One region of the Promicromonospora sp. NPDC057138 genome, then DNA from elsewhere that is predicted to be linked to it. Evidence: riboswitches for the same ligand, from Rfam matches in the RefSeq annotation. Region 1 holds a riboswitch; each other region holds the start of a gene.

Evidence for each region. Region 1 has a riboswitch for thiamine pyrophosphate ahead of ACFT2C_RS18090 (thiamine ABC transporter substrate binding subunit). Riboswitches for the same ligand answer to the same signal wherever they lie in the genome.
Region 2: another riboswitch for thiamine pyrophosphate. It lies ahead of ACFT2C_RS09420 (SDR family NAD(P)-dependent oxidoreductase); the one in region 1 lies ahead of ACFT2C_RS18090 (thiamine ABC transporter substrate binding subunit).
Region 3: another riboswitch for thiamine pyrophosphate. It lies ahead of thiC (phosphomethylpyrimidine synthase ThiC); the one in region 1 lies ahead of ACFT2C_RS18090 (thiamine ABC transporter substrate binding subunit).
Region 4: another riboswitch for thiamine pyrophosphate. It lies ahead of thiO (glycine oxidase ThiO); the one in region 1 lies ahead of ACFT2C_RS18090 (thiamine ABC transporter substrate binding subunit).

What each region holds. Positions count from the first base shown of each region.
Region 1 covers NZ_JBHUUX010000034.1:43,315-50,420, forward strand. Annotated here, with positions in the region: gene ACFT2C_RS18075 (CocE/NonD family hydrolase) at 1-296, opposite strand, end outside; gene ACFT2C_RS18080 (ABC transporter ATP-binding protein) at 455-1,183, opposite strand; gene ACFT2C_RS18085 (ABC transporter permease) at 1,183-2,889, opposite strand; gene ACFT2C_RS18090 (thiamine ABC transporter substrate binding subunit) at 2,865-3,962, opposite strand; TPP riboswitch at 3,957-4,062, opposite strand; gene ACFT2C_RS18095 (DUF4235 domain-containing protein) at 4,100-4,381, shown strand; gene ACFT2C_RS18100 (PAS and ANTAR domain-containing protein) at 4,480-5,256, opposite strand; gene ACFT2C_RS18105 (FAD-dependent oxidoreductase) at 5,478-6,902, shown strand; gene ACFT2C_RS18110 (glycosyltransferase family 9 protein) at 7,040-7,106, shown strand, end outside.
Region 2 covers NZ_JBHUUX010000010.1:65,654-72,759, forward strand. Annotated here, with positions in the region: gene ACFT2C_RS09400 (non-reducing end alpha-L-arabinofuranosidase family hydrolase) at 1-745, opposite strand, end outside; gene ACFT2C_RS09405 (hypothetical protein) at 1,088-1,735, shown strand; gene ACFT2C_RS09410 (hypothetical protein) at 1,813-2,847, shown strand; gene ACFT2C_RS09415 (LacI family DNA-binding transcriptional regulator) at 2,866-3,885, opposite strand; gene ACFT2C_RS09420 (SDR family NAD(P)-dependent oxidoreductase) at 4,211-5,710, opposite strand; TPP riboswitch at 5,807-5,920, opposite strand; gene ACFT2C_RS09425 (phosphotransferase family protein) at 6,008-6,868, shown strand; gene ACFT2C_RS09430 (ribbon-helix-helix protein, CopG family) at 6,908-7,106, shown strand, end outside.
Region 3 covers NZ_JBHUUX010000021.1:228-7,333, forward strand. Annotated here, with positions in the region: gene ACFT2C_RS13690 (C39 family peptidase) at 1-1,196, opposite strand, end outside; TPP riboswitch at 1,350-1,455, shown strand; gene thiC (phosphomethylpyrimidine synthase ThiC) at 1,452-3,236, shown strand; gene ACFT2C_RS13700 (LacI family DNA-binding transcriptional regulator) at 3,357-4,487, opposite strand; gene ACFT2C_RS13705 (MFS transporter) at 4,599-5,843, shown strand; gene ACFT2C_RS13710 (UDP-N-acetylmuramate dehydrogenase) at 6,001-7,106, shown strand, end outside.
Region 4 covers NZ_JBHUUX010000095.1:5,990-13,095, forward strand. Annotated here, with positions in the region: gene ACFT2C_RS27450 (ThiF family adenylyltransferase) at 1-560, opposite strand, end outside; gene ACFT2C_RS27455 (thiazole synthase) at 557-1,396, opposite strand; gene thiS (sulfur carrier protein ThiS) at 1,399-1,695, opposite strand; gene thiO (glycine oxidase ThiO) at 1,692-2,882, opposite strand; TPP riboswitch at 2,874-2,977, opposite strand; gene thiE (thiamine phosphate synthase) at 3,001-3,648, shown strand; gene ACFT2C_RS27475 (hypothetical protein) at 3,699-4,151, shown strand; gene ACFT2C_RS27480 (C40 family peptidase) at 4,258-5,085, shown strand; gene lnt (apolipoprotein N-acyltransferase) at 5,185-6,810, opposite strand; gene ACFT2C_RS27490 (ROK family protein) at 6,948-7,106, opposite strand, start outside.

The DNA of each region.
Region 1 (7,106 bases):
GTCCGCGCGTCCGCGGCGAGGTGGGCGGGCCGCAGGATGTCGGCGTGCAGCTCCACGCCGCCCGACGACGGGAAGTACGCCTCGGTCCACGCCGCGCCCTCCGGCACGCGCTCGTTCTCGTCGTGGGTGACGGGGTCGTCGGAGGTCGCCGCCGTCTGGCCGACAGCGGCTCCGCCCGGGCCGGCGCCCGTGGCGGGCGCTCCGCTCGCGGCGGGTGCGGCGCTCGCGGCCAGCATGAGCGTGGCCGCTGCGGCGACCGCGGGCGCAGTCCTGCTGAGTCTCGTACGAAATCTCATCGGGCGTCCTCCCCCAGGGGACCCAGGTCCGATATGCCTGGGTTTACCCGAGAGGTTAGAGAACATTCACCCGCAATGCCCGCAATTGGGCGAGAGTTGATCCGGGCGTAACACCCGCCCAGGGCAGAGCGGCGCGCAGTGCTGTCTCGGCGAGTGGCTCAGCCGCGCAGGCCCAGGAACTCCGCCACCTGGTCCGACGCCGGGGCGGCTCGCAGCTCGTCCGGCGCGGCTACCTGGAGCAACCGCCCGCGGTCCATCACGCCGACCCGGTCGGCCACGGCGGCCGCCTCGGCGTGGTCGTGCGTGACGAAGACCGCCGTCGTGCCGGTCTCGACCAGTGCCGCACGCACCTCGCCCGCTAGCCGCTCGCGGAGCTGCCGGTCGAGGGCCGACAGCGGCTCGTCGAGCAGCAGCAGGCGCGGTCGCGGCGCCAGGGCCCGCGCGAGGGCCACCCGCTGCTGCTCCCCACCCGACAGCGTGGGCACGGCCCGCTGCTCGTAGCCGGCAAGCCCCACCAGGCCGAGCAGCGCGGTCACGCGGGCATCGCGTTCCGCCCGGGACAAGTCCTGCGTCTCCAGCCCGTAGGCCACGTTCCGCCGCACGTCCCGGTGCGGGAAGAGCTGACCCTCCTGGAACATCAGCCCGAACCGGCGCTTGTGCACCGGCAGCCCGGCCAGGTCGGCGCCGTCGTACAGCACGTGCCCGCCCGCCAGCGGCTCCAGCCCGGCCACGGCCCGCAGCAGGCTGGACTTGCCGCAGCCGCTCGGCCCGAGCAGCGCCACCACCTCGCCGGGGTCGACGTCCAGCGACACCCCGTCCACCGCCGTCGTACCGCCGTACCGGACCGAGACGTCCCGGACCTCCAGCCCGGCCTCCAGCCCCGCCATCAGAACTCCCCTCCGGCGCGCTCGTCGCGCAGTCGCTCCGCCACCATCATGACCGTCGCGGTCAGCGCGGCGAGCACCACCGACGCCGCGAGCGCCATCCCGTAGTTCTCAGCGCCGGGCCGCCCGATGAGGCGGTAGATCACGACGGGCAGCGTCGCGCCGTCGGGCCGCGCGAGGAACGACGTGGCGCCGAACTCGCCGAGCGACACCGCGAACGCGAACCCGGTGGCCAGCCCGACCGACCGCAGGGCGATCGGGAGGTCCACGGTCCGCAGCACGCGGCCGGGGCCGGAGCCGAGCACCGCGGCGACCTCGCGCAGCCGGGGGTCGATCGCCCGCAGCACCGGCAGCACGGTGCGGACGACGAGCGGCACGGCGACGACGGCCTGCGCCACCGGCACGAGCAGCCCGGACGTGCGCAGGTCCAGGCCGAGCACGGGCTGGTCCATGGTGATGAGGAACCCGAAGCCGACGGTCACGGCGGACACGCCGAGCGGGAGCATGAACAGCCCGTCCAGGGTGCCGACGGCGCGGCGCGCCCCCACGGACCGCGGCCGGCGGGACACGACGAGCGCCACGAGCCCGCCCACGACCAGCGAGAGCACCGTCGCGACCAGGGCGATGCGCAGCGAGGTGGCAGTGGCCTCCCACACGGTCACCACGAGTGCGTTCCGCTCGCCGGTGGTCCCGAGGGCCACGTAGTTGCCCGGGCCCCAGGACCCGTCGGGCTCCCGGAGGGACCGGGCGACCAGCCCGGCGAGCGGCAGCAGCATGAGCCCGACGACGATCGCCGCCCCCGCCAGCGCGACCGCCACGTCCGCGGGCGAGCGCCAGGACAGCGGCCGGGCCGCGCCCCGCGAGGACACGAGCCGCAGCGCAGCCTCCCGCCGCCGGCGCGCCCGCGCGGACGCCGCGAGGGTCGCCGAGATGACGAGGAGCTGCAGGATCGACAGCACCGACGCGGACCGCAGGTCCAGGAACTGGGTGGTGCGGGTCCAGATCTCGGTCTCGATGGTCCCGTACCGCACCCCGCCGAGCACCAGCACCACTCCGAAGGCGGTAGCGCAGAACAGGAACACCACCGAGGCCGCCGACGCCACGGCGGGCGCCAGGGACGGCAGGGTCACCGTCCGGAACACCCGCGCGGGGCTCGCGCCGAGGGATGCGGCGGCCTGCTCGGTGCGCGGGTCGAGCCGCTCCCACAGCCCGCCGACCGTCCGCACCACCACTGACACGTTGAAGAAGACGAGCGCGACGACGATCCCGGCCAGCGACTCCTCCAGCCCGAGGAACCCGAGCGTGCCGCCCGGGGCGAACAAGGCGCGGAACGCGACGCCGACCACCACGGCGGGCAGCACGAACGGCACGGTCACGAGCCCGCGCACCAGGGTGCGTCCGGGGAACGAACGCCGGTACAGGAGATAGGCGAGCGGCAGGCCGAGGAGCACCGAGAACGCGGTGCCGAGCACTGCCTGGGTCAGCGTGAGCCCGACGAACCGCCACGTACGCGGGCGGGACAGCACCTCGGTGAAGCCGGTGAGGTCCAGCACGCCGTCGGGCACGAAACCGCGTGCCACGAGCGCGGCCACGGGCCAGGCGAAGAAGACCGCGAGGAAGCCGAGGGGGACGGCGACCGCCGTCCCCCAGAGCAGCGCAGCGGGCTTCAGGCCCAGCGGCCGCCTCAGCCGACTACGGTCTCGGTCCACCGCTCGATCCACTCGTCGCGGTGCTCGCTCACGTCGGCGGGCTCCACCTCGAACGGCGCGTCGGCCTGGGGCGCGAACTTCTGCCAGTCCTTCGGGAGCTGCACCGAGGAGTCGGCCGGGTACATGTACATCGACTCCGGCAGCGCGGCCTGGACGTCCTGGGTGAGCAGGAAGTCCACCAGCTCCTGCGCGCCCTCGGGGTTGTCGGCGCCGGCCAGGACGCCCGCGTACTCGACCTGCCGGAAGCACGTCTCCAGCAGGGCGCTCGTGGTCGACGTGGAGCCGTCCTCGCTCACCGTGAACGCCGGCGACGTCGCGTACGACAGCGCGAGCGGCCGCTTGCCGCCCTCCCCGGCGCCCGAGAAGTCCACGTAGTACGCGTCCTCCCAGGAGTCGGCGACCTTCACGCCGTTGTCCACGAGCGAGGCCCAGTAGTCCTCGAAGCCGTCCTCGCCGAACGCCCCGATGGTCGCCAGCAGGAAGGCGAGCCCGGGGGACGACGTCGCCGGGTTGGTCACCACGAGCAGGTCCCGGTACTTCGGGTCGGCCAGGTCCTCCAGGGTCTTCGGCACCTCCAGGCCGGACTTCTCGAACCAGGCCTCGTCCGCGTTCACGCACACGTCGCCCTGGTCGATCTGGGTGAGCGCCCCGCCGACCTGCTCGACGCCGTCGGGCAGGTCGGCGGGCGTGTACGCCTCGACCACTCCCGCCTCCAGCGCACGGGAGGCGAACGTGTTGTCGATGCCGAACACGGCGTCGCCGAGCGGGGCGTCCTTGGTCAGGACGAGCTGGTTCACCAGGGTTCCGGCGTCGCCCGCGGCGCTGACCTCGACGGTCATGCCGGACTGCTTCTCGAACCGGTCGATCAGCTTGTCGTCGAGCGCCCAGGAGTCGTGGGTCACCAGCGTCACGGTGCCCGACGCCGACGGGTCTCCCCCGCCGGTCTCGGAGCCACCGGACCCCGGGCCGCCGGAACAACCGGCGACCAGCAGTGCGACGGCTGCCGCCGCGGCGACCGCTCCGACCGTCCCGGTGTGCACGGTGCCCCTGTGGGCACCCGAAAGACGCAACATCGTGCCTCGACTTCCTCCGCCGGTGTGACCCGGATCAGGTTCAAGGGTCTGCGGTTGTCCGCACTCTCAGCGCCCGTGGGGCGCTCCCCTGTCGTGTCCAACCAGACTACTGGCCCGTCGGGGGCTACGGTGTGGAGGTGGCCCAGATTGAGACGGAACAGACACTCGCCGAGAAGGTCGGCACTCTCGCCCTGACGCTCGCGGCCGGCTGGGTCGCGCAAAAGGCGGTCGGCATGATCTGGAAGGGCGTGACGGGTAACGACGCGCCCAACAAGCCGGACGACCCAGAGCTGGACCTGGTGCAGGCCACCGTGTTCGCGGCGGTCGCCGCCGGCACGGCGGTGCTCGCCAAGCGCCTGGCGGCCAAGGGCGCGCACAAGGCCGCCCGGGGGCTTGCCGCCCGCCGATCGGCGCGCTGACGACACTCGGCACACCACGCCGTCCGACGCACTGGCCCCCCGGCCCCCGAGCGGGCTCGACCCGCGGCCGACCCAACCCGAGCCCACCTCAGCCAGCCTCAGCCCGCGAGCTTGCGCGGCCGCCGGGTCAGCAGCGGGTCGTGGCCCCGCGGCCGGCCCACGGGCTCGATGCCGTCGAGCGCGCGCGTCAGCGCGGCCTGCGTGACGCCCTGCTTCCCGCTCTCGGCGCGCAGCCTGGTCATGACCTGGTCGGCCGCCAGCCGCAGCGGTACGCCCGCCTTGCTAGCGGCGTCGAGCAGCAGGTGGCCGGCGGTCTCGTCGTCCACGCCGCGGACCGCGACGATGACGCCCTTGGCCTGCTCGATCACCGCCTGGCTGACGAAGGCCCTGGTGACCACGCCGTCCGACCGGCGGGTCAGCGCCTCCTTCTCGACCGGCGTGACGTCGATGACGTACCCGGCCAGCTCGGGCGGCCGGTCCTCGCTGCCGCGCCAGCCCTGGCCGATGACGACCAGCGAGCGCGTACGGCCCTTCCGGTCGACGATCCGGTGCGCGCAGGCGAACGGCCTGCCGAACCGCAGCGCCTCGGCGGCGGCACGGACCATGCGGCCGCGATCGTCAGGGTGCTTCCGCGAGCACAGCGCTTCGAGGCCCGGTTCGACCTCGTGCCGCTTCCAGCCGTGCATGGTGTAGACCTCGTCCGACCACCACCAGGTCCCCGAGCCGAGCTCGACGCGATAGCGGCCGACGAGCAGGTTGGTCCCCAGGCCGAGAGCCTGTGCCAGGTCTCCCACCGAGACGTTCGGTGGCGGTGTCGCGGTGTCGCCTCCGGCGCCGTCCACGAGAGCGAGCCTGGGCTGCTTGAAAGGGGGCATGTATCCCTCCCAGATCCGATGCGGACCGGGAGCCGCTTCATGACTCCGCGCTCTCGATTGTAGAGCGACTCGCCCGGGTAGGGGAGCCCCTTTCCTCCTCCGAGTTGTCCGGCTCCGAGTTGTCCGGTGACTCCCCGGGCTGTCCGGTGCGAGCGGCGCGGCCTCGTGCCAGCCTGAAGGAGCCCGGCGCAGGGACCGAACACCGGCACAGGAGGTGCACCGTGAGCGAGAGCCCCCACGACGCGACGACGGATCCCGGCGACGCCGGCATCGGCACCCAAGGGATCCTGGCCCCCGGCCCGCTGCGCACCGACGTGGCGGTGGTCGGCGCGGGGCTCACCGGCGTCGTCACCGCCCAGCTCCTCGCCGAAGGCGGCGCGAACGTCGTGGTGCTCGACGCAGGGACCGCCCGCATGACCACCACGGCCCGCTCGACCGGCAAGCTCTCGGTGCTCCAGGGCACCCGGCTCGCGCGCATCGCCCGGCACGGCGACGACGTGGTGCGCGACTACCTCGCGGCCGGCTTCGCGGGGCTCGGGTGGCTGCGCCGCACCCTGGAGGACCTGAACGTGCCGGTCGAGAGCCGCGACGACCTGACCGTGGCGACCACCCCCGAGCAGGTGGCCGACGTCGACGCCGTGCTCGCGACCTGCGCCCGGCAGGGGCTCGCCGCGCAGTGGGAGGAGGACCCGCCGTATCCCGCGCGGACGCTCGGTGCAGTGCGCCTGCCCGGCCAGGCCCAGGTCGACCCGCTGCGCATGCTCTCGGCGCTCCGTGCCCGCCTGCGCTCGCGCGGCGTCCCGGTGCACGACGGCGTCCGGGTCCGGCAGGTGCACCGGCTGGGGACCGGCGTCGCGCTGCGCACCACCCGCGGCACCGTGCTCGCCGACCGCGTCGTGCTGGCCACCGCCGTCCCGCCCGGGCGGCAGGGCGGCCTGATCCTCCGGCTGGAGGCGGGCCGCAGCCTGCTCACCACGCGGGAGGTGCCCGACCCCGGCGCGCTGCCGCCGGGGTTCGCCGAGACGATGTCGATCACCGCCGGGCCGCCCATACGTTCGCTCCGCATGGCCGACGGGCTGCTCATGGTGGGCGGCGAGGGCTTCGTCGTCGGCCGGGAGCGCGACCCCGCTCGCCGGCTGGCCGTGCTCGACGAGTGGACCCGCGGGCATCTCCCGGTGGGCCCGTCCCGGCACGCGTGGGCGGCTCAGGACTACACCAGCGATACCGGGCTGCCGTTCGTCGGGCCCGCCGTCCCGCGCGACGAGCGGGTGCTCGTCGCCACGGGCTACGGCAAGTGGGGCCTCACCAGCGGGGCCGCGGCCGGGCTGGCGCTCGCCGGCCGCATCCTCGGCGAACCCGTGGAGTGGGGCCCGGCGCTCGAGCCGTGGGCCCGGCCGCCCGTACCGAGCAGCCACACCGCCGCCACCTTCGCCCAGCAGACCAAGGGCTGGGCCTGCGCGGTGGGCCGCCCGTCGGGACAGCGGCCCGGCGTCACGCGGGTGTCCCGGATCTGCCCCCACTTCGGCGGCGTCGTGCGCTGGAACGACGAGGAGCAGTCCTGGGACTGCCCGGTGCACGGGTCCCGTTTCGACCCGGACGGCGCCCTGCTCGAGGGCCCAGCTACGAAGGGCCTCGCACCACGTTGACCTGCGCGGACGGCGCGACCAGCGCGGACGCGACGAGGCCGTCGAGAGTCGGTTGGAGATGCGAGTGGTTCTCCGGCCGGTGAGTGTTGAAGAACCGGAAGAAGCCCGTTGACGCCCCTCCGTGGAGGTCACCTGCCATGTCCCTCAGCCGCCCGGTCCGGGTGCTCGCGGTTCGGCTGGACAGCGACGGTGCCGTGCTGCTGA
Region 2 (7,106 bases), on a different contig from region 1:
TGGTGGTGGCCATGCTCCAGCCGTTCTGGCTGGCGGTCGTCATGAACACGTGGTACTTGCCGTCGGCGAACACGACAGTCGGGTCCTTGACTCCGAGCGACGGGTGCTCCTCGGTGGGCTGCGGCACGATCACAGGGTCGCTGGACGACCACTCGAACGTCGGCTCCACCTCGAACAGCGAGACGTCGTCGACGTTGAAGTCCATGAGGTTCGCCGCAGGGTCCGCGGAAGGATCGGGCACCCATGGTGTCTCGATGAAGACACGTGCGCCCGTGACAACCTGCTCCTCGGGAATCGTGAACGAGCCCTTGACGGTCGTCCACTGCCCTCTCGTCGCGACCGCGCGAGCGACGTTGATGTATCGATCGCTGTAGGCCAGCGTGAGGATGAACTCCTTGGTGTCCGGGCCAGAAGTGAACTTCACTGTCGCCGAGATGTCGTACGACGACCCGGGCGTGAGCTTTCCGCCGAGGTCCTGCCAGGGGCCGGACGACGTGCGCGTCCGCTCGGTCACCTTCAGGCTCGCCGCTCCGCTCGCAGCGACCTCCGTGTCGGTGGAAAGCACCCCACCATCCGGACTCGTCCAGGGTGCGACCCCGTTCTCGAACCCTCCGTTGCTCACCAGATCGGTGCGGACGACGCTGGCCTCGGCGCCCGACGGTGGCACGGCCAGGCCGGCCACGACAAGGGCGGCGGCGATCACGGTCGCGCCGAACCATCGAACTTTCATCGGTCTCACATGCATGACCAGCTCCTTTGCTGAGTGTTGCTGTTCCCGGCTCATCGCGCGCCCAGCGCGACGTCGCTGTCAATGGGTTCGTACAGACCGGCTGTCGCATGTTACCGGGAACAACAATTGTTTCGAAAGGGCGCCAGCGATTCGGTTTCGTCACCTCGCTGATGGATGAAAGTTGCCAGACCCGACCTTTGTTCCCGTTAACATGCCTGGAACGTGGTCCACAGACGGAACGCGACGAAGGCAACGATGCCGACCGAGGTCGCACGCGAAGCCTGAGGAGCGAATCGACAGCCTGGGGCTGATCGCTGATTCGGCACGGCTGACGCCGACCGAGAAACTGGAGTAGACATGAAGATCACCAAGGGAACCGCGGTCCGTTGCGCGGCAGGCATCCTCGGCGGAGTGCTGCTGGCAGGCGTTGGCGGCGCCGCCGCCTTCGCGGCGTGGCCGGACGAGGAGGACAGCTCGGGCGTCGACGTCAAGGTCGACATCGCCCCCGTGGCGGGCGGTGCGCTGAGCCTGACCGTCGACGGCACCGAGTCCGTGCTGACCGAGACCGGCTCGACGGCCACCTACCGTCAGTTCACCGGTGCCCTGCCGAACGTGACGGTGACGGACACTCGCACCGACGTGCCGGCCGGCGTGTACTGGTACGTCACTGGTCAGGCCGGTGACTTCACGGGGGCCGCCGGGCAGCCGAGCATCACGCCAGACCACCTCGGCTGGACGCCGGCGCTGGTGACGACCGGCAACGGCGAGGTCACCGCCGGCGATGCAGTCGCCACGTCGAAGGATGACCCGACGCCGCCGGTGCCGAACAACGTCGGTCTCGTCGGTCAGGAGATGCTTCAGCTCGCGCTCGACTCGGCCGAGGCGAAGGCCGCGGCCGGGCAGTGGACGGCGAACGCGGACCTCGTCCTCAAGACCGACGTGAACGTCGCTCCGGGCAGCTACACGTCGCTGCTGACACTGTCACTCTTCGAAGACGCGTTCTGAGCACCATCCGAACGAGGGGCTGGGTCCGGGCGACCGGCCCAGCCCCCGACCACCTGATCGGTATTCCCGTGAAATCTGTGCGACTCCGCCGTGTGCTGGTGAGCGTGCTGGCCGCGCTTGCCCTACTTGGCGCACCCGCGGCGGCTGGCGCCGAAGACGACGCGCCGATCTCGTGGTCGGTGACGCCTGCCGACGGATCCGGACCGGACGGGCGCTTGTTCGTGGAGCACGCGGTCGACCCCGGTGAAACCGTGGAGGACGATCTGGCGGTGCGCAACCTCGGCGCCGAGCAGGTCACTTTCCGCCTTTCCGCCGCTGACGGCTTCTACAACGCGAACGGCCGATTCGACATGCTCCGATCGGATCAGGAGTCGGTGGCGGCCGGAACCTGGATCAGGCTGCCGGACAGCGTCATCGTGGCACCGGGGGCGACAGCGGTGGTTCCGTTCTCGTTGACGGTCCCCGCGGATGCGGAGCCGGGCGATCATGCTGCAGGCATCGCCGCGTCCGTGATCTCCGGAGCGCACGGCGACGGCACCGGGGTGGGCGTGGAGAGCAGGGTCGGCTTCAAGGTGATGACGCAGGTCACCGGCCCGCTGATGCCGGCGTTCTCCGTCGAGCAGGTGCAGACCGACTACCTGCTCTCCTGGAATCCGTTCCGCGCCGGAGACATCGCGATGACGTTCACCGTGGTCAACACCGGGAACACCCGGCTGATGGTCGAGGGCGTGCTGGACGTGGCCGGCCGGAGAGTCGCGTTCCCCGCCGAGGGGGAGCGTCGAAGCGAGATCCTGCCGGGGGAGGAGAGACCGTACGCCTTGGCCGTCGACGACGTCTGGCCGTTGTTCGGCTTCCCCGCCGACCTCACGGTCGCACCTGTGGTGTCCTCCATCGCCGATGAGACGGCCGCGGTCCCACCCTCGGCCACCGCCCACTTCGTCTGGGCCATGCCCTGGCCCCAGCTGCTGACGCTCGCCGGCGTCGCCCTGCTGCTGATCGCGCTGCTCTGGAACCGCGTCCGTTCGCGTCGGCGGCTCGACACCCTCATCGAGAACGCCGTGGAGCGGGGACGAGCAGAGGCGCGCGCGTCGGACGCGGCCGAGCGCCTGTGACACATCCGCCCGCGGACATCAACGCACCTCCCGAGGCGGCGCCGTGGATGCTCGGGTGACGATCTCGGTCGGGATCCGTGTGAACGCGGGGATCTCCCGTTCCTCGATCGCCGCACGCAGCATCTCGACCACCGCGACACCGAGGGCATGGAAGTCCTGGCGGATCGTGGTCAGCGGCGGCAGAACGTGACGGGCAAGCGGGACATCGTCGAAGCCGACCACACTCAAGTCGTTCGGGACATCGAACCCCTTGTCGTGCAAACCGTGGATGAGCCCGACCGCCATTTCGTCGTTCGCAGCGAAGACGGCGGTGTAGTCGGGCAGTCGATCCAATCCCATCGCGAAGTCGTAGGTGAAGTCGGCGCTCCAGTCGCCCACCACGATCGGACGTTGGCGGATGCCCCACGACTTCGTCCTGAAGTGAAACGCGCGCTCCCTGGCACGCGCGTCGAGCCAATCGAGCGGACCGGAGATGTGCAGGATGTCTCGGTGTCCGAGCGCCACCAGATGGTCGACGAGCAGCATCGTTCCGGCCTGCTGATCGATCGACACCGTCAGGAAGGTGGGGTCGGCGTCGGCCTTCACGACGAGCATCGGCACGTTGATCACCACCCGACGCAGCGCCGCCACCGATGAGGATCGCGGCGCGATCACGCACAGCGCGTCGATCCCCTGCATCATCAGACTCTCGACCGCCGCCTGCGGTGACAGCCCGTCACCCTCGTGCAGTGGGATCTGAGCAACGGAGTAGTCCGCACCGCGCGCTGCCAGTTCGATGGCGCTCAGGACGCTGGTGGGTCCGAAGGCCCCGGAGCTGTCGACGATCACACCGATGCGGCGGGATCGCTGCGTCGCCAGTGCGCGGGCCGCGAGATTCGGCCGGTAGTCGAGCTCCTCGATCGCCTCGAGCACCCGCCGACGCGTGTCCGGCTTGATGTTCGGGTGATCGTTCAACACGCGAGACACCGTCATGTGCGACACCCCGGCGATCACAGCCACCTGCCGGATGTTGGGCTTGTGCGATCCGACGCTCACCATACGCACCTCCGTCGGCCGCACCTGCAGTGATGTTGCCGAGAACAGCTCCGTAGACGCAATCGTCGTGCTTCAGTCAACCATCTGGAAGATCGCATCGGCACGAGCGCCGTCGGTGACGATGGGATCCACCCAGGCTTGGAAGTTGCGATGATGCAGATACCTGTCGGGGATCCGCACAACGTTGACCGCCGCGGCCGCGGTCAACGTGCCAAGTCCGAGTTGATCGTATCCCGGATGTCTGCCAGGGCGGCAAGGTGGACCACTGGGGCGGTGGCTGGGTCGGGTTCAGTAGGCTCGGGCAGGCCCGGACCCCGGCGTCGCTGTTCTACCAGGGCGACGGCTCGTAGTCCTTGAGGAAGCAGCCGTACAGGTCCGTCCCGGCCTCGCCCTGGACGATCGGGTCATAGACGCGGGCGGCGCCGTCGACCAGGTCGAGGGGCGCATGCCAGCCCTCGGCGGCGATCCGCAGCTTCTCCTGGTGCGGGCGCTCGTCCGTGATCCACCCGGTGTCCACCGCGGTCATCAGGACCCGGTCCTTCTCGAACATCTCCGCCGCGGAGGTCCGGGTCAGCATGTTGAGGGCGGCCTTGGCCATGTTGGTGTGCGGGTGTCCCGCGGACTTGTAACGGCGGGAGAACTGCCCCTCCATCGCCGAGACGTTGACGACGTACCCGCGTCGCGCCTTGGATGTCGCGGCCCGCATCGCGGGCCGCAGCCGGGAGATGAGCAGGAACGGCGCGATCGCGTTGCAGAGCTGGACCTCCAGGAGCTCCAGCGGGTCGACCTCGTCGACGACCTGGGTCCACGAGTTGGTCGTCTGCAGGTCGGGGAGAAGCCCGCCGGCATCGACGGCCGTGCCGGCCAGGTGGGCATCCAGGGAGGCCGAGCCCGCCCGGAGCGCCAGCGCCGTCAGGGACGCCGCGGTGTGCATCGCGACGGCGTCGTCCTGCGACTGCCCCTCGTGGTGGGCGACCGACAAGGCGGTCAGTGCCCCCGCTATCGCGGCAGGGTGCGCCTCCGAGACGTGATCGAACGTGACCATCTCCGGCTGTTCCAGCCCGTGGGGAAGCGGGGCGACCGGCGACGACTCGCCCGCGACGAGCTGCGAGTAGGCACCCGGGGACCGGCGGACCGTCTGGCAGGCGTTGTTGACCAGGATGTCGAGCGGGCCCGCCGCGGCGACGTCGTCGGCCAGGGCGATCACCTGGGTGGGGTCACGCAGGTCGATGCCGACGATCTTGAGCCGGTGCAGCCAGTCGGCGGCGTCGGGCATCGCCGAGAAGCGGCGCACCGCGTCCTTCGGGAAGCGGGTGGTGATGGTGAGGTGAGCGCCGTCGCGCAGCAGGCGCAGCGCGATGTACATGCCGATCTTCGCCCGGCCCCCGGTGAGCAGGGCGCGGCGGCCGGTCAGGTCCGTGCGCTGGTCGCGCCGCGTATGGCTCTTCGCGGCACAGGCCGGGCACAGCCAGTGGTAGAACGAGTCGACCAGCGTGTAGTCCGTCTTGCAGATGTAGCAGCCGCGGGCGGTGCGCAGCTCCCCGGCGAACGCCCCCGGCGCGGTCGAGACCAGCGGGATGCCGGCGGTCTCGTCGTCGATCCGCGCCGCCGAACCGGTCGCCGTCTGCTCGATGACGCTCCGGTCGTGCGCCTGACGCTCCTCGCGGATCGCGGCCTTACGGGACTTCTTGAGCAGCTTCCACATGTAGCCGGTCGCCCGTTTGACCGTCTGGACGTCGGGATGGTTGGGCTCGAGGTCCTGGAGCCGGCCCAGCACCCGAAGGGTGGTGGCGAGCTCGTCCGGGTCGATCCCCGCTTTCGTTGGCACGCCGTAGGGTAACCGGCGCCCGGGCCTGGCGCCCGGCTCGGTCCACGTCAAGCGCCATCGCGGCTTGCCCGACGGAGGCTGCCCGTCAGGGCATGAAAGGACCTGCGAGGCGATTTCCCTTCGCCGGCATTGTCCGGATCAGGTTGTGGGGGTCGCCAGCCGGCCTTTCGACCTTCTGACCTCTCAGCCTCTCGGCTCCCTCGCCTGTCTCGCAGGCCAACAACCACTTTGCCCCTGCCCGGGCTGGTTGGGTAGGGACTTTAGTCCCTAGTTTCATGCCAAGATTCGTGGGTGGAGATGACGGACGTCACGCATGCGATCGCAGCTGCGACGTCGGTCGCCGCATCGCTGGATCTGCCAGCGAACGATGCGATCGTTCTCCACAACTCGAACAAGCTGGCACTGCGGCTGACGCCATGTGACGTCTTTGCCCGGGTCGCTCCTCTGGGGCAAGAGGTGGCACAGCTCGAAGTCGAGCTCGCTCAACGGCTCGCCGACGTCGGAAGCCCGGTGGGCCGGTTGGAGCCGAGGGTGGACCCGCGTGTGTACACGCGCGATGGCTTCGCAGTGACGCTGTGGACCTACTACGAGCCCGTGACACCCCACATCTCACCGGCCGACTACGCCAAGGCGCTGGAGCAGCTCCACGCCGGCATGCGCAAGGTCGACGTGCCGAGCCCGAGGTTCACGGACCGGATCACTGAGGCGGAAGAAATCGTCTCCAACCCGGACCGCTCGCCGGAGCTTGCCGACGCGGACCGCGTGTTCCTCAGCGGCACTCTGGCGAGCCTGCGACGAGCGATCGGCGGCCGCGGCGCCGTGGAGCAGCTGCTCCACGGCGAGCCGCATCCAGGCAATGTGCTCAGCACGAAGAGCGGCCCTTTGTTCATCGACCTCGAGACGTGCTGCCGCGGACCCGTCGAGTTCGACCTCGCCCATGTTCCGGAGGCGGTCTGCGAGCACTACCCCAGCCTTGACCAAGAACTGCTGGACGAGTGCCGGCAGCTCGTCATCGCGATGGTCGCCGCCTGGCGTTGGGACCTTGACGACCAGTTTCCGAATGGGAGGCGATTCGGGGTGGAGCTTCTGCGCTTGCTACGCGAGGGTCCTCCGTGGCCGACACTCGACACAGTGACCAGGCAACTCGATGGCCTGTAGATCCTGGCGAGCGGGTAGAAAAAGTTATACCGTTGATCCATGAAGACAGCGATCAGCCTCCCGGACCACACTGCGGAGCGCTTCGACCACATCGCGCAGAAGCACGGCATGACGCGGTCGGAGTTCTACCGGCGTGCCGCTGAGCACTACGCCGACGAGCTGACCGGTGCGGACCTGACCGCCCAGATCGACGACGCTATCGAGGCCATCGGCCAGCCCGGCGACGACGACGCCGACT
Region 3 (7,106 bases), on a different contig from region 1:
TTGTTCGGGTCGTTGATGATCGGGTCGCCCTCGGCGGTGAACCCGCGCAGCACGACGAGGTGCCCGTCGGTGCCGTACCCGGCCTCCGGCATCTCCTCCTCCTCGAAGTTGATCGAGAAGACGAGCGGGATTCCCGCCTTGATGAACTTTTCCGCCTCTGCGAGGGAACGGAGCCGGGTCACGAAGGACTGCAGCCCGAACGTGTTCGCGTAGGCCGCATTGAACGGCCAGTTGCCCGCGCCCTCGTACGCGTAGTCCCAGGTGTTCATGGCGGCGTAGTCGACCTGCGGGTCGCCGTTCGGCGCCTCGATGCCCTCCAGCTCCTCGGCCGGCACCTCCAGCCCGTGGGAGTAGATCACCATCGTGGACGACGTCGGCGAGCACCACACCTGGCCGCCGCCCCCGAACTCGGGGTACTCGCCGCGGTGGATATTCTGGCTGAACTGCGGCACGTCGAGCGCCACCTCGCGGCCGAGCGTGAAGTCGCTGGTGCCCGTGTAGTGCGAGTCGGGCAGGTACTCGTTGGTCATGGTGCTCACACCGTTCAGCCGCGGCGAGACCCGCGTGCCCGCGGGCCGGTACAGCGTGGCCCGGGTCTGGAACGCGTCGGGCTCGTAGCCCGACTTCGCGACGTAGGTGTCGGTGAACAGGTACGCGTCCGCGTCGGTCTGGCCGTTCACGGATGTGCGGTGGATGTCGCCGACGCCGTCGGCCGGAGCGAACTCGTCGCCTGACGCCCAGCGGCCCATCACGAACCACTTGGTCCACGTCCCGTCGGCCTTGCGCCCGCGGAACTCGATCTCGACCCACGTGCCCGTGGGGGTGTGCGCGTTCCACGAGCTCACGGACTCGTCGACCGCATACCCGGTCTCCACGACCGGCGACGTCCACCGGCCCGTCTCGTAGGCGACGGGCGTGCCGTCGCCGTACGGGTCGGTGTACTCGACGGTCTCGCTCGCGCCGCGCAGCACGAGCCCGCCCTTGGTGCTCGGCCGCAGGTTCGACGTCCTGCCCGCCAGGAGCTCGCGGTAGCCGTTCCATGCGGTCAGCGTGATCTGGTTGTCCGAAGCCGCCGGGCCCGGCTCGGGCGCACCCGCCGCCGGCACCGCACTCGCCACGATCCCTGCTTGCACCACGAGCGCTCCCGTCGCCGCCAGCGCGAACGCCCTCGTCCGCAGTGTTCCTCGAATCGACATGCCCACCTCCATGTCCGGGGCCCGCCACTGGGTGGGTGAGCCGTGGACCTTCTTTACCAGACCGGGGGGTGAATTGGCATCGAAAGTCGGGACAGCTCGGCGTCATCCGAGAGACCAGGCGACCGACGCCGGTCCGCGGTGCTAACGTCGTCCGCGATCCCACGGGTGCCTCACGCAGGGGCTGAGATCGGGCTGGACGGCCCGGGACCGTTGAACCTGTCCGGTTAACACCGGCGTAGGAAGCAGGAGTCTCATATGGAGAACACCCAGTCCCGCACGCTCGCGTACGAGTACGCAGCCGAGCACGACGGCGGGCACAGCACACCGCACGACGACGGCCTGCGGGTCCCGGTCACCGAGATCACGCTGGCGCCGTCCCCCGACGGCACCCCGAACGAGCCGGTGCGCGTCTACCGCACCCAGGGGCCGGGTTCCGACCCGGTGCGCGGCCTCGCGCCGGCCCGCGAACCCTGGGTCGTGGCCCGGGGAGACACCGAGGAGTACGACGGCCGCCGTCGGGCCCTCGCCGACGACGGCCGCGGCGCACTGCGCCGCGGTGCCGCGACCGAGGAGTGGCAGGGCGAACGACGTCGGCCGCGCCGGGCTGCCCCCGGCCGGACCGTCACCCAGATGCACTACGCCCGCCAGGGCGTGATCACGCCGGAGATGCGGTACGTCGCCCTGCGCGAGAGCTGCGACGTCGAGCTGGTGCGCAGCGAGGTCGCCGCCGGCCGGGCGATCATCCCGAACAACGTGAACCACCCGGAGTCGGAGCCGATGATCATCGGCCGGGCGTTCCTCGTGAAGATCAACGCGAACATCGGCAACTCGGCTGTCCACAGCTCGATCGCTGAGGAGGTGGAGAAGCTCGAGTGGGCCACCAAGTGGGGCGCCGACACCGTCATGGACCTGTCCACGGGCGACGACATCCACACCACCCGCGAGTGGCTCCTGCGGAACTCGCCGGTGCCCATCGGCACGGTGCCGATCTACCAGGCTCTGGAGAAGGTGAACGGCGACGCGAGCGCGCTGACCTGGGAGGTCTACCGCGACACGGTGATCGAGCAGTGCGAGCAGGGCGTCGACTACATGACCGTGCACGCCGGCGTGCTGCTCCGGTACGTGCCGCTCACGGCGGACCGGGTCACCGGCATCGTCTCGCGCGGCGGGTCGATCCTCGCGGGCTGGTGCCTCGCGCACCACCAGGAGAACTTCCTCTACACGCACTTCGACGAGCTCTGCGAGATCTTCGCCCGGTACGACGTCGCCTTCTCCCTGGGCGACGGCCTGCGTCCCGGCTCGCTGGCCGACGCCAACGACGCCGCGCAGTTCGCCGAGCTCGACACGCTCGCGGAGCTGACCAAGCGGGCCTGGGCCCACGACGTCCAGGTGATGGTGGAGGGACCCGGGCACATCCCGTTCCACCTGGTGCGGGAGAACGTCGAGCGGCAGCAGGAGCTGTGCGACGGCGCCCCGTTCTACACGCTCGGCCCGCTGGTCACCGACATCGCGCCCGGCTACGACCACATCACCTCCGCCATCGGCGCCACCGAGATCGCCCGGTACGGCACCGCGATGCTCTGCTACGTCACGCCCAAGGAGCACCTCGGCCTGCCCGACCGCGACGACGTGCGCACCGGCGTGGTGACCTACAAGATCGCCGCGCACGCCGCCGACGTCGCCAAGGGGCACCCGGGCGCCCGCGACCGGGACGACGCCCTGTCCAAGGCCCGCTTCGAGTTCCGCTGGCGGGACCAGTTCAACCTGTCGCTCGACCCGGAGCTCGCCGAGGCGTACCACGACGAGACCCTCCCGGCCGAGGCCGCGAAGACCGCGCACTTCTGCTCGATGTGCGGGCCGAAGTTCTGCTCGATGCGGATCTCGCAGGACATCCGCGACGAGTTCGGCGGGGCACAGGCCCAGGGTGCGCTCGCGGGCGCGACGGCGGCCGTCCAGGCGGAGGGCATGGCCCAGAAGTCCGCGGAGTTCCGCGCGGCGGGCGCCGAGGTCTACCTCCCGGCCCCGCAGCTCCGCCCCTAGCCGCGTTCCGCGAGGTAGAGCGTGTGTCCGGACACACGCTCTACCTCACCGACCATCCGTCCGCGAGGTAGAGCACCTGTCCGGACACACGCTCTACCTCGCGGACAGGTGGGCAGACGGTCAGGGGAGCGCGGTCAGGTCGGGCACGGGGCCCGTCGTCGTGCCCTCCACGAGATTCACGGGGAGCACCACCGACTCCGGCTGCTCGCCGGCGAGCAGCGCGATGACGGCCAGGCCGAGCGCCCGGCCCTTCTCGACGAGCGGCTGGTGCACGCTGGTCAGCACGTCGGGGGAGAGCCACGGCAGGTCGAGCCCGTCGAACCCGGCCACAGACACGTCCTCGGGCACCCGCAGGCCGAGCTCGCGGGCCGCGATCACGGCGCCCGCGGCGAGCAGGTCGGAGTGGGCGATGATCGCCGTCGGACGGTCCCGGGCGGGCGCCCACTCGGACAGGATCTCGGTGGCGGCGTCGCGCCCGTGCTCCACGAGCGACGCCGGCGTCTCCCACGACATCACGGGCTCGATGACGTCCCGGACGCCGGCCAGCCGGTTGCGGGTGGGCGTGCGCTCGGCGGCGGTGAGCCGGTCGGCGTCGACCAGCCCGGACCGTTCGTCCCGCCCGAACGGCAGCGTGATCTCCGCGATCCGCGTGTGCCCGAGCTCGACCAGGTGCCGCACGGCCTCGGCGGCGCCTCGGCGGTCGTCGACGCTGACCACGGGCACGCCGGGCACGTTCTGCCCCTCGCCGATCACGACGGGCACGCCTCGGCGCTGCAGGGCGGCCAGGTTCGGGTCGTCCTTCAGGGTCCCCCACACGAGCACCGCGACGTCCATCGCGGCGGCCTCGACCAGCGGGTCGACGGCGGCAGGCAGCCCCGCCTCGGCCGCGAGCCCCATGGACTGCGCGGTGGCGCCCTGCGGCATGCCGGGCACGAGCAGCACGCCCAGCCCCTGCTCGCCGATCGCGGAGACCAGGCCGTGCAGCACCTGGGTGGAGACGGGGTCCCGGAACGACCGGCCGAGCTGGTCGCCGATCACCACACCCACGATCCCGGACCGCCCCGACCGGAGCTGCCGCCCCAGGGGGTTGGGCCCGGAGTAGTCGAGCTCGCGCGCGGCGGCCAGGACCTTCTCCCGGGTCTCGGGGGTGATGGGTCCCGCACCGGAGAAGGCGAGCGACGCGGTGGAGACGGAGACACCTGCCAGCTCGGCGACCCTCGCGAGGGTCGGTCGTACGGTCTGGCGGCTCATCGCGGTTCCTTCTCTCGCCTCGGGCACCGGTGGTGCAGGACCCAGGTATCTGCTGGGCTGATCCCAGATTGTGGCCTACGGTCGGGAGATTCAATCGCACCGAGGAGTTCAGTGCCTACTGCACACGCCGCCGCCCGTGCGGTCTTCGTCGTCTTCGCAGCCAGCGGGTTCGCCTTCGCGAGCTGGGCATCCCGTCTTCCGGCGGTCCGCGACGGCCTGTCCTTCTCCGAGCAGGAGATGGGTTTGCTGCTGCTGACGGGGTCGATCGGCTCCGTCGCCGCCATCCCGCTGTCGGGCCTCGTCGCCGAGCGGTTCGGTACCGCGCGCACCGTCCTGAGCTTCGCGGGGGTGCTCGTGGTCGGCCTCGCCGTCGCCGGGTTCGGCGTCGCCGCCGGCGAGCACCTCGCGGTGCGGCTCGGCCTGGTCCTGTTCGGCGTGGGCGCCGGAGTCTGGGACGCCGCGATGAACCTCGAGGGCGCCGCCGTGGAGCAGCGCCTCGGCCGCGCGATCATGCCGGTCTTCCACGCCGGGTTCTCGTTCGGCACGGTGGTCGGGGCCGGCCTCGGCATCCTGGCGGCGGAGGCGCACGTCCCGGTCCTCTGGCACGTCGTGGCCGCGGGCGCGGTGGCCCTCCTGTCGGTGGTGATCGCGGTCCGCTACTTCTCCCCGAGCGTGGTCGCGGCGGCGCTGCCGGACGGCGCGGCCACCGCCGGGGCGGGCAGCGCGGACGGCGCCGACCCGGGAGAGATGACGCCGCCGCCGTCGGGCATCCGGGGCCTGCTCGCCGCCTGGGGCGAGCCGCGGACGCTGGCGATCGGGCTGGTGGTGCTCGCCGCCGCGCTGACCGAGGGCGTGGCCAACGACTGGGTGGGCCTCGCGGTGGTGGACGGGTTCGGCACGTCCGACGGGATGGGCGCCGTCGGCCTCGCCGTCTTCCTCACGGCCATGACCGCCGCCCGGCTCGCCGGGACGGGGGCCATCGACCGGTTCGGGCGTGTGCCGGTGCTGGTGCTCTCCGCGCTGCTGGCGTTCGTGGGCGTGCTGACGTTCGCGCTGGTCCCGATCCTGTGGCTGGCCCTGGTCGGCGTCGGGCTGTGGGGGCTCGGCGCGGCGATGGGCTTCCCGATGGGGATGAGCGCGGCGTCCGACGAGCCGCGGCGAGCCGCGATGCGCGTGGCCGCGGTCTCGACCATCGCGTACACCGCATTCTTCGTGGGGCCGCCGCTGATCGGCTTCGTCGCGCACACGACGGGCTACCGCCTGGCGGTGCTGGTGCTCCTGGTCCCGATGCTGCTCGCGCTGATCCTGGCGCGCTCGGTCCGGCCGCTGCCCTCGGCCGCCGGTGTGAAGAGGTAGTAAAGGCAGCGGAGCGCGCCGGCGGACCGGTCAGGCCTGCGAGAGCGAGCACTGAACACGTCTGCGGGCACCGAAAGGTTCCAGAAATGGCAGACATCACCCACGTCATGTCGAAGATGTGCACAAATCCCACGCGCCGGGTAGATAGGCTTGCAGGGTGAGCCCATACCCGGCAGACACCGTCCAGGCGCAAGCGGTGGCCCCCAGCCTCGCCGAACTCACCACGCTGCGAGTGGGTGGCCCGGCGGCCTCGTTCGTGGAAGCCGAGGAAGAGTCCGCCCTGATCGAGGCGGTGAGCACCGCCGACGACGCCGGTGTGCCGCTGCTCGTCGTGGGTGGCGGCTCGAACCTGCTGGTGGCTGACGAGGGTTTTGACGGCGTGGTCGTGCGGGACGCCCGCAGCGGCATCACCGTCGAGTCGAACGACACCTGCGGCGGCGCCGTGGTGAGCGCCCCGGCCGGCCAGAACTGGGACGAGCTCGTGGAGCGCGCCGTCTCCGATGGCTGGGTCGGCGTGGAGTCGCTCTCGGGCATCCCGGGCACGGTCGGCGCCGCCCCTGTGCAGAACATCGGCGCGTACGGGCAGGAGCTGTCCGGCGTCGTCTCGCTGGTCCGCACCTGGGACCGGGCGGAGCGCCGGGTGCGCACCTTCGCCGTCGGGCAGCTGGACTTCGGGTACCGCACGTCGCTGCTCAAGCGCTCCATGCACAGCGAGGGCCGCGACGACGACCCGCGCGCCCCGTGGTACCCGTCGCCGCGCTACGTGGTGCTGAACGTGCAGTTCCAGTTCCGCCTCGGCACGCTGTCGGCGCCTGTGGGCTACGGGGAGCTGGCCCGTCGCCTCGGCGTCGAGGTGGGGCAGCGCGCGCCCATGAAGGACGTCCGCGAGACCGTGCTGGGCCTGCGCGGCGGCAAGGGCATGCTGCTCGACAACCCGCCCTTCGGCGCGGAGCCGGACCACGACCGCTGGAACTCGGGCTCGTTCTTCACCAACCCCGTGATCCCCGTGGCGCACCTGGCGCACCTTCCGGAGGACGCGCCCCGGTACCCGGTCCGCTCGTCGACGCCGGAGACCACCACCGGCCCGAGCCTCGGCGCCATCGACCCGGCCCTCGTGAAGACGAGTGCGGCCTGGCTCATCGAGCGGGCCGGCTTCGGCAAGGGCTTCGGCCTGGCGGGCGAGCGCAGCCCGGCGCGCTTGTCGACCAAGCACACGCTCGCGATGACCAACCGCGGCGGCGCCCGGGCCGAGGACGTCGTCGC
Region 4 (7,106 bases), on a different contig from region 1:
TAGGTCACGCCACTGGCGCCGTCCGGCGGCGTGCCCCAGAACGTGGCGACCTGCCCCGTGAACCGGTAGATCGCACCCCAGACGCACGGGATGCCCAGCACCTCGGCGGCGTCCGAGACGAGGTAGCGGGTCGCGAAGGCGTCGGTCCCGTCGAGCACCAGGTCGTAGCCGGACAGCACGTCGAGCGCGTTCGCCGTGGTCAGCCGCTCCCGGTGCTCGACCACGTGGACGTGCGGGTTGACCTCCACCAGCGCGTCCCGCGCCGACGCCGTCTTGGGCAGCCCCAGGTCCGAGACGCCGTGGATCACTTGGCGCTGCAGGTTCGACACCTCGACGGCGTCGTCGTCGACAATGCCCAGCGTGCCCACACCCGCCGCGGCGAGGTAGAGCAGGGCGGGGCTGCCCAGGCCGCCCGCGCCCACCACCAGCACGCGCGCGTTCGCGAGCCGGCGCTGGCCCTCCGGGCCGATCCCCGGCAGCACCAGGTGGCGGGCGTACCGGGCGAGCTCGTCGCGGCCCAGCTCGCGGCCGGGCTCGACCAGCGGCGGCAGCGCGGTCACAGCGCGAGGTCCAGGTTGTTCCCGACCAGGTTGTCGCCGACGGCGACCAGCCCGTCGACCGGGGACGACGCCAGCGCCCGCTCCCGGCGCGGCGGCCGGCCGGCGCGGGCGGCGTCGTACCCCGCCTCGACGGCGAGCCGCATGGCGTGGGCCATGCGCACCGGGTCCGCGGCGCGGGTCACCGCGGTGGCAAGCAGGACGCCGTCGCACCCGAGCTCCATGGCCAGCGCGGCGTCCGACGCCGTGCCGATGCCCGCGTCCAGGATCACCGGGACCGACGCCGCGGCCGCTATGACCTCGATGTTGCGCGGGTTGGCGATGCCGAGCCCGGAGCCGATGGGCGAGCCCAGCGGCATGACCGCCGCGCAGCCCACGTCCTCAAGGCGGCGCGCGATGATCGGGTCGTCGTTGGTGTACGGGAGCACGGTGAAGCCGTCGTCGACCAGGGCCTTTGCCGCCTCGACCAGGCCTATCGGGTCGGGCAGGAGCGTCACGTCGTCGGCGATGACCTCCAGCTTGACCCAGTCCGTCTCGCACGCCTCCCGGGCGAGCTGGGCGGTGAGCACCGCCTCGCGGACGGAGAAGCAGCCGGCCGTGTTGGGCAGGGCACGGATGCCCAGGCGCGCGAGCAGGCCCCAGACGGAGGGGTCGCCGGAGCGGGCCGGGTCGTCCGACGGCCGGGGCCGGGACACGCGCCGCATCGCGACGGTGGTCAGCTCCGTGCCGGACGCTACGAGCGCGTCCTCCAGGCCCAGCAGGCTCGCCGCTCCCCCGGTGCCCATGACCAGGCGCGATCCCAGCGGCGTGCCCGCGATGGTCAGCGGTGCGTCGTCCATGGTCAGCCTCCCTGCACTGCGGTGACGACCTCGACGCGGTCTCCGGGCCGGACCGTGGTGGTGCCCCAGGCGCCGCGCGGCACGACGGCGTCGTCGAGCGCGACGGCGACGCCCTGCGGCGCGCCGTCGACCACGAGGCCGGGCAGCAGGCGCGCGACCAGGTCGGCGACGGGCAGGGGGCTGTCGAGCGGGTACGGCTCGCCGTTGACGAGGGCGGCCCCCGGCGCCTCGGCGATCGGCGCTCCGGCGGCGCCGGGCGACGCGGACGGTGCTGCGGCCGCGGACGGTGCTGCGGTCATGCTGTGCCTCCTCGAGTAGTGCTGTATGCGTCGGCGAACCGGCGCGGGTCCGCGAACCGGGCGGCGGCCTCGACGGCCGCGATGGCTGCTGGGCCGTCCGGCGCCACGCCCAGCGCCTGGTCGACGGCGGCCGCCGTCAGCGCCGTGAGCAGGATCCCGTTGCGGTGGTGCCCCGTGGCCAGGTAGAGGCCGTCGGCCGCCCAGCCCAGGATCGGCGCGTTGTCGGGGCTGCCGGGCCGGGACCGGGTGACGGTCTCCAGCAGCACGGCGTCGTCGAGCCCGGGCAGCAGGGCGCGCACGTCGCGCAGCAGCGCGAAGACGTCGCCGGCCCGGGTCAGGTGGTCGTCCGCGCGCTCGTCCGACGTCGCGCCCACGACCACCTCGCGCGTCCCGTCGGGCCGGACCGGGCGGGGCACGGCGTAGACGGGGCGGCCCTGCACGGTGCCCCGCACCACCACCGCGGGCGCCCGGTCGACGTCGGCGGCCAGGCGCAGCGTCGTGCCGGGCACCGGGCGGGTGGGGGCTCCCGCGAACAGGGAGCCGCTCGCGTGCCCGGCGGCCAGGACCACGGTCCCGGCGGCGTAGGCCGTGCCCGCCTCGTCGAGCGCGCCGACGACGGCGTCGTCCGCCCAGGTCAGCGAGACCGCGGCGCGCCGCACGAGGATCTCGTGCGCGGCGACGGCGGCGGACAGGGCCACCTGCACGGCACGCGGGTCCACCCGATGGTCGCCCGGGACCCACGCCGCACCCGCCACCCGCGGCCCGACGCCGGGCTCCCGCAGCCGCGCCTCGTCCGGCGCGATCTCCGCCGAGCCGAGGCCCCACCCGCTGTGCAGGTCCAGCAGCCGGCGCAGCGCGACCAGGTCGTCGCGGTCGTAGGCGAGGGCGAGCGTGCCGGCGGTCTCCAGGCCGACGGCGCCCGGCGGCAAGCCAGCCGCGCGCTCGAGTGCCTCGGCGAACGCCGGCCAGAGGGCGAGCGAGGCGGTGCCCAGCCGCGCCTGCCCCTTCTCGCCGAAGCCCGCCTCCATGACGGGCGCGAGCATGCCGGCGGCGGCGTGGGTGGCGCCGTCGCCGGGCGACGGGTCCAGGACGACGACGCTCGCGCCGGCCTCCACCGCGCGCCAGGCCGCGGTCAGGCCGACGATGCCCCCGCCGATGACGAGGACGTCGCACACATGACTGCTCACAGTTCTGCTCCCTTCGCTGGCATGACCCAGATCAGGTTCGACGGTCGGCGCCCTGCGCCCTCTCAGCCCCGTCCGGGGCTCCCGTGCACGCGACAACGATAGCCCTACACTCGCGGTCGTGGACCCCCGTACCCGGCTCGCCGACGCCCGCCTGTATCTGTGCACGGACGCCCGTCAGGACACCGGCGACCTCGAACCCTTCCTGCACGCGGCGCTGGAGGGCGGCGTCGACGTCGTCCAGCTCCGGGACAAGTCCCTGGAGGCGGCCCGCGAGGTCGAGCTGCACGCGCTCGTCGCCCGGGTGGCCGCCGAGCACGGCGCGCTGTGGGCGGTCAACGACCGGGCCGACATCGCGGGGCTGACCGGAGCGCCGGTGGTGCACATGGGCCAGGGCGACCTGCCGCCCGGCGCGGTGCGGGCCCTGCTGGGCGACGGCCCCGTGCTGGGCCGCTCCACCCACTCCCTCGACCAGGCGCTGGCCGCCGAGGCCGAGCCCCGCGTGGACTACTTCTGCGTCGGGCCGGTGTGGGCCACGCCGACCAAACCGGGCCGCGCCGCCGTCGGCCTGGACCTGGTGCGCGACGTCGCCGCCCGCGAGCCGGCCACGCCCTGGTTCGCCATCGGCGGGGTCGACGCCGCCCGCCTCGACCAGGTGCTCGACGCTGGGGCGCGCCGCGTCGTCGTCGTCCGCGCCATCACGCGGGCGGACGACCCCCGGGCCGCGGCCGCCGCGCTGCGCCGCCGGATCGCGGGCGCGGACGGGTAGAGCCCGATGTTGCCTGGCACCGTATCCGCTCCGTTACTCTTGGCCTCGCCATGAGCCTGACACGTCGCCCCTCCTCGCTGCTCGCCGACCATCGGCGCTGGTCAGCGAGCGTCCTGACGGTCATGCTCCTCGTGCTCGCCGTCCTCGGCGCGCAGGTCCTGTGCGGCGTCCACCTGAACGAGCAGGCCGCCGGCCACGCGGACGAAGCCGCCGTGCAGAGCCCGGGCCTGTGGCCCGCCGCCGAGACGACCGTCGCCGAGGCGCCGGACGTCGAGGCAGCCCTCGCACCTCCGGACGACGGCGCCCATGGCTGTTCCGACCACCGCTCGCTGACGGCGCAGGGCGACCCGGTCCGTCAGCCGCCGCCCGGGCCGGCCGTGATGCCGGAGCTCGCCGCGCAGTGGCTCGTGGCCGACCTGGCACACCGCGAGCCCCCGGTCCGGTCGAGCGTGACCGACGCCGCGGCGCCGTCGCTGACCGCCCTGGGGATCTCCCGGACGTAGACCACCACATCCCGTCGGCGCCACCCCTGGGTGCCGGCGGCTCCAGCGCGCCCCGGAGCGGGGTCGCGCGTGTGGTTCTACTCCGATCAGAAAGGTCCCCGCTTTCATGGAGCCCAGCTTCAACCCGACCAGTACCGCACCTGGCCGCGGTCGGCACCGGGCGGCCCGCCGCCCGGTCCTGGCCGACGTCGCCCGAGCCACCTCCGAGCAGGTCAGCGCGTTCGCCGGCCGCACCGCCGTCGTCGCGGCGGCCGGTTCGGGCGTGCTGCTGTCCTTCGTCGCCGCACCCGCCGCCCAGGCCGCCCCGGCTGACGCGGTCAGCACGTCGCTGGCCGGCACACCCGTCCAGGGCACGCTCAACGCGACCGACCTGAACGCCCTGACCGCGCAGGCCCGTGAGACGGTCGCCGCCGCGGGCGTCGTGGCGGTCGCACCCGATGCGGAGCTCAAGGTCGAGAAGGCGGCGGTCTCCGTCGTCTCGGCCGCGGAGAACGAGGACTACCAGGCACAGCTCGCCGCCGAGGCGGAGGCCGAGGCCGCCGCGGAGGCCGCGGAAGCGGCCGCCGAGGCCGCGGCGGCGATCGACATCCCGGCCTCGGCGTCGGGGTCCGCCGTCATATCGGTCGCCATGCGCTACCTGGGAGTGCCGTACGTCTGGGGCGGCACGACGCCTGCGGGCTTCGACTGCTCCGGGTTCACGTCCTACGTGTTCGCGCAGGTCGGGATCAACCTGCCCCGGACCTCGTCCGAGCAGCGGTACGCCGGGACCGAGGTGCCCTGGTCGCAGGCGCAACCCGGCGACCTGCTCTGGTCGCCCGGCCACATCGCGATCTATGCGGGCGACGGCATGCAGGTCGAGGCCCCGGTCCCGGGCAAGACCGTCCGGTACACCCAGGTCTGGCAGTCCAACCCGATAGTCCTGCGCGTCGGGTGACCCGTCGTCGGTGAGGGGCCAGGCGGCCCCTCACCGACTGGACGGGAAGCGTGCCCTGCCGGGTCTCACACGGTGCCGATCTTCAGACGGTGGCGGGCTTCAGACGGCGGCGGGCCGACGCCGTCGTGCGCCGGCGGCGAGCACCGCCAGGCTCGCGAGGGTTCCCCACAGCGCCAGCCCCTGGATCCAGGGGCCGAGCACGATCCCCGCGGTGCGGCCGTCGCGCAGCTCGACGTCGGCCGTCATGAGCCCTGCCTCGTCGAACGGGAGGGTCTGCTGGGTCGTTCCGTCCGGGGCGAACACCTGGCTGGTGCCCGTCGTGGAGAGGTTGACGACGCTGCGGCCCGTCTCGATCGCGCGCATGCGGGCGATCTCCCTCTGCTGCAGGTTCTCGTCGGTGCCGCGGAAGTCGGCGTTGTTCGTCTGGAACATGAACACCTGCGCGCCGTCGTTGACGTCTTCCCGGATGACGTCGTCGAAGGCCACGTCGAAGCAGATCGCCAGGCCGGCCTTCGCCCGGCCGAGGTCGAGGACGGGCGAGTCGTCACCCGGCGTGTACTCGCGCCCCAGCAGGTTGACGAGCTCGGGGACGATCGCGCCGTACAGCCACCGGTCCGGGATGTACTCGCCGAACGGCACGGGGTGCCGTTTCGCGTGCGTCACCTCGGGGCCGTCCCCCGTCCAGAGGAACGACGTGTTGTAGACGAGCTCCCCGACCGCGGACGCCGCGTTCAGGACGATCGGCGCACCGTAGGCGTCGGCGGCCTCGGAGAGCACCCGCGCGGTGGCCGGTTCGGCCGCGGGATCGCTGTCGACGCCGCCCTCGGGCCACAGCACCACGTCGACCCGCTCGTCCTCCAGCGGCACGGAGGCGGCGAGCTGCGAGCGCAGCACCTCCTGCGGCGCACGCCGGTCCGAGAAGGCCGCCGGCCCGTCGCCCTGCACGGCGCCGACCCGGAGCGTCCCGGCGTCGGCGGTCGGGAACTGCGGAACCATGACCATGACGACGGCGAGCAGGCCGACGGGAACCGCGCCCGACCATCGTGGGAGCGACAGCGGACGGGCGTCGCCTTCCGTCGCGCGGCGGGCCGCCCACCGGGCGGCCTCGACGGCTCCGGCGCACAGCGCCACCATGAGGAACCCGAGCCCGGACACGCCCAGCCACGACGCGACGGGCGCGATCGGGCTCTCGGACTGGCTCATCCCGAGCCGCCCCCACGGGAACCCGCCGTACGGCCAGGACCCCACGACGAGCTCGCGCGCCACCCATGCCCCGGCCACGAGTGCGGGGAGCGCCACGAGCCGCGTACCCGCGGTGTCGCGCCAGCGCGGCAGCCACCGGTAGGCGAGCGTGACGAGCGGCGAGAGGGCGGCGAGGAGCAGCGTCTCGACGGAGGCCAGCGCCACCCACGGCAGCCAGCCGAGGGGGTCGTCGCCGAGGAAGCGCGCGGCCCACGACACGTGCGGGAAGTAGAACGCGGCGCCGAACGCCGCGCCGACGAGCACGCTGCCCCACAGGCTCCTCCCGACGAGGGAGACCAGGGCGAGCGTCACGGCGACGAAGGCGAGCGGCCACCAGCCGAGCGAGGGGAAGGCCGCGTCGAGCGCGAACCCGCCGGCCACCGCGAGGGCGAGCGCCGCCCACGCCGGCACGAGCGGGCGCTCCGCGTGCGTGGTGTCCCGCGCCGGCGGGTGGAACCGAGCCGGGATGACGTTCTTGACCAAGGGCTTTTCGCCTTCACGGAGAGCGGAGGGGTGGACGCGGCCAGCCGTACCGTATCCCGATCACCGTGGAGAACAAGACCTCGCCGCCACTCCCGCGCGTGGCAGTCGCCTGCCACTGCGCGAGGCCGACGGGCGGTTCAAGGGGTCAGGCGCACCGCGGACGCGGTCCGCCCGGGAGCCGCGATGAGCTGGTCGAAGATCAGCTCGCCGGCGCCGATGAGGACCTGGGCGAACGCGGGCCGGTCGACCGGGATGATCGTCAGACCCGCACGCGTCGACCGGAGCGCCTCCTGGAC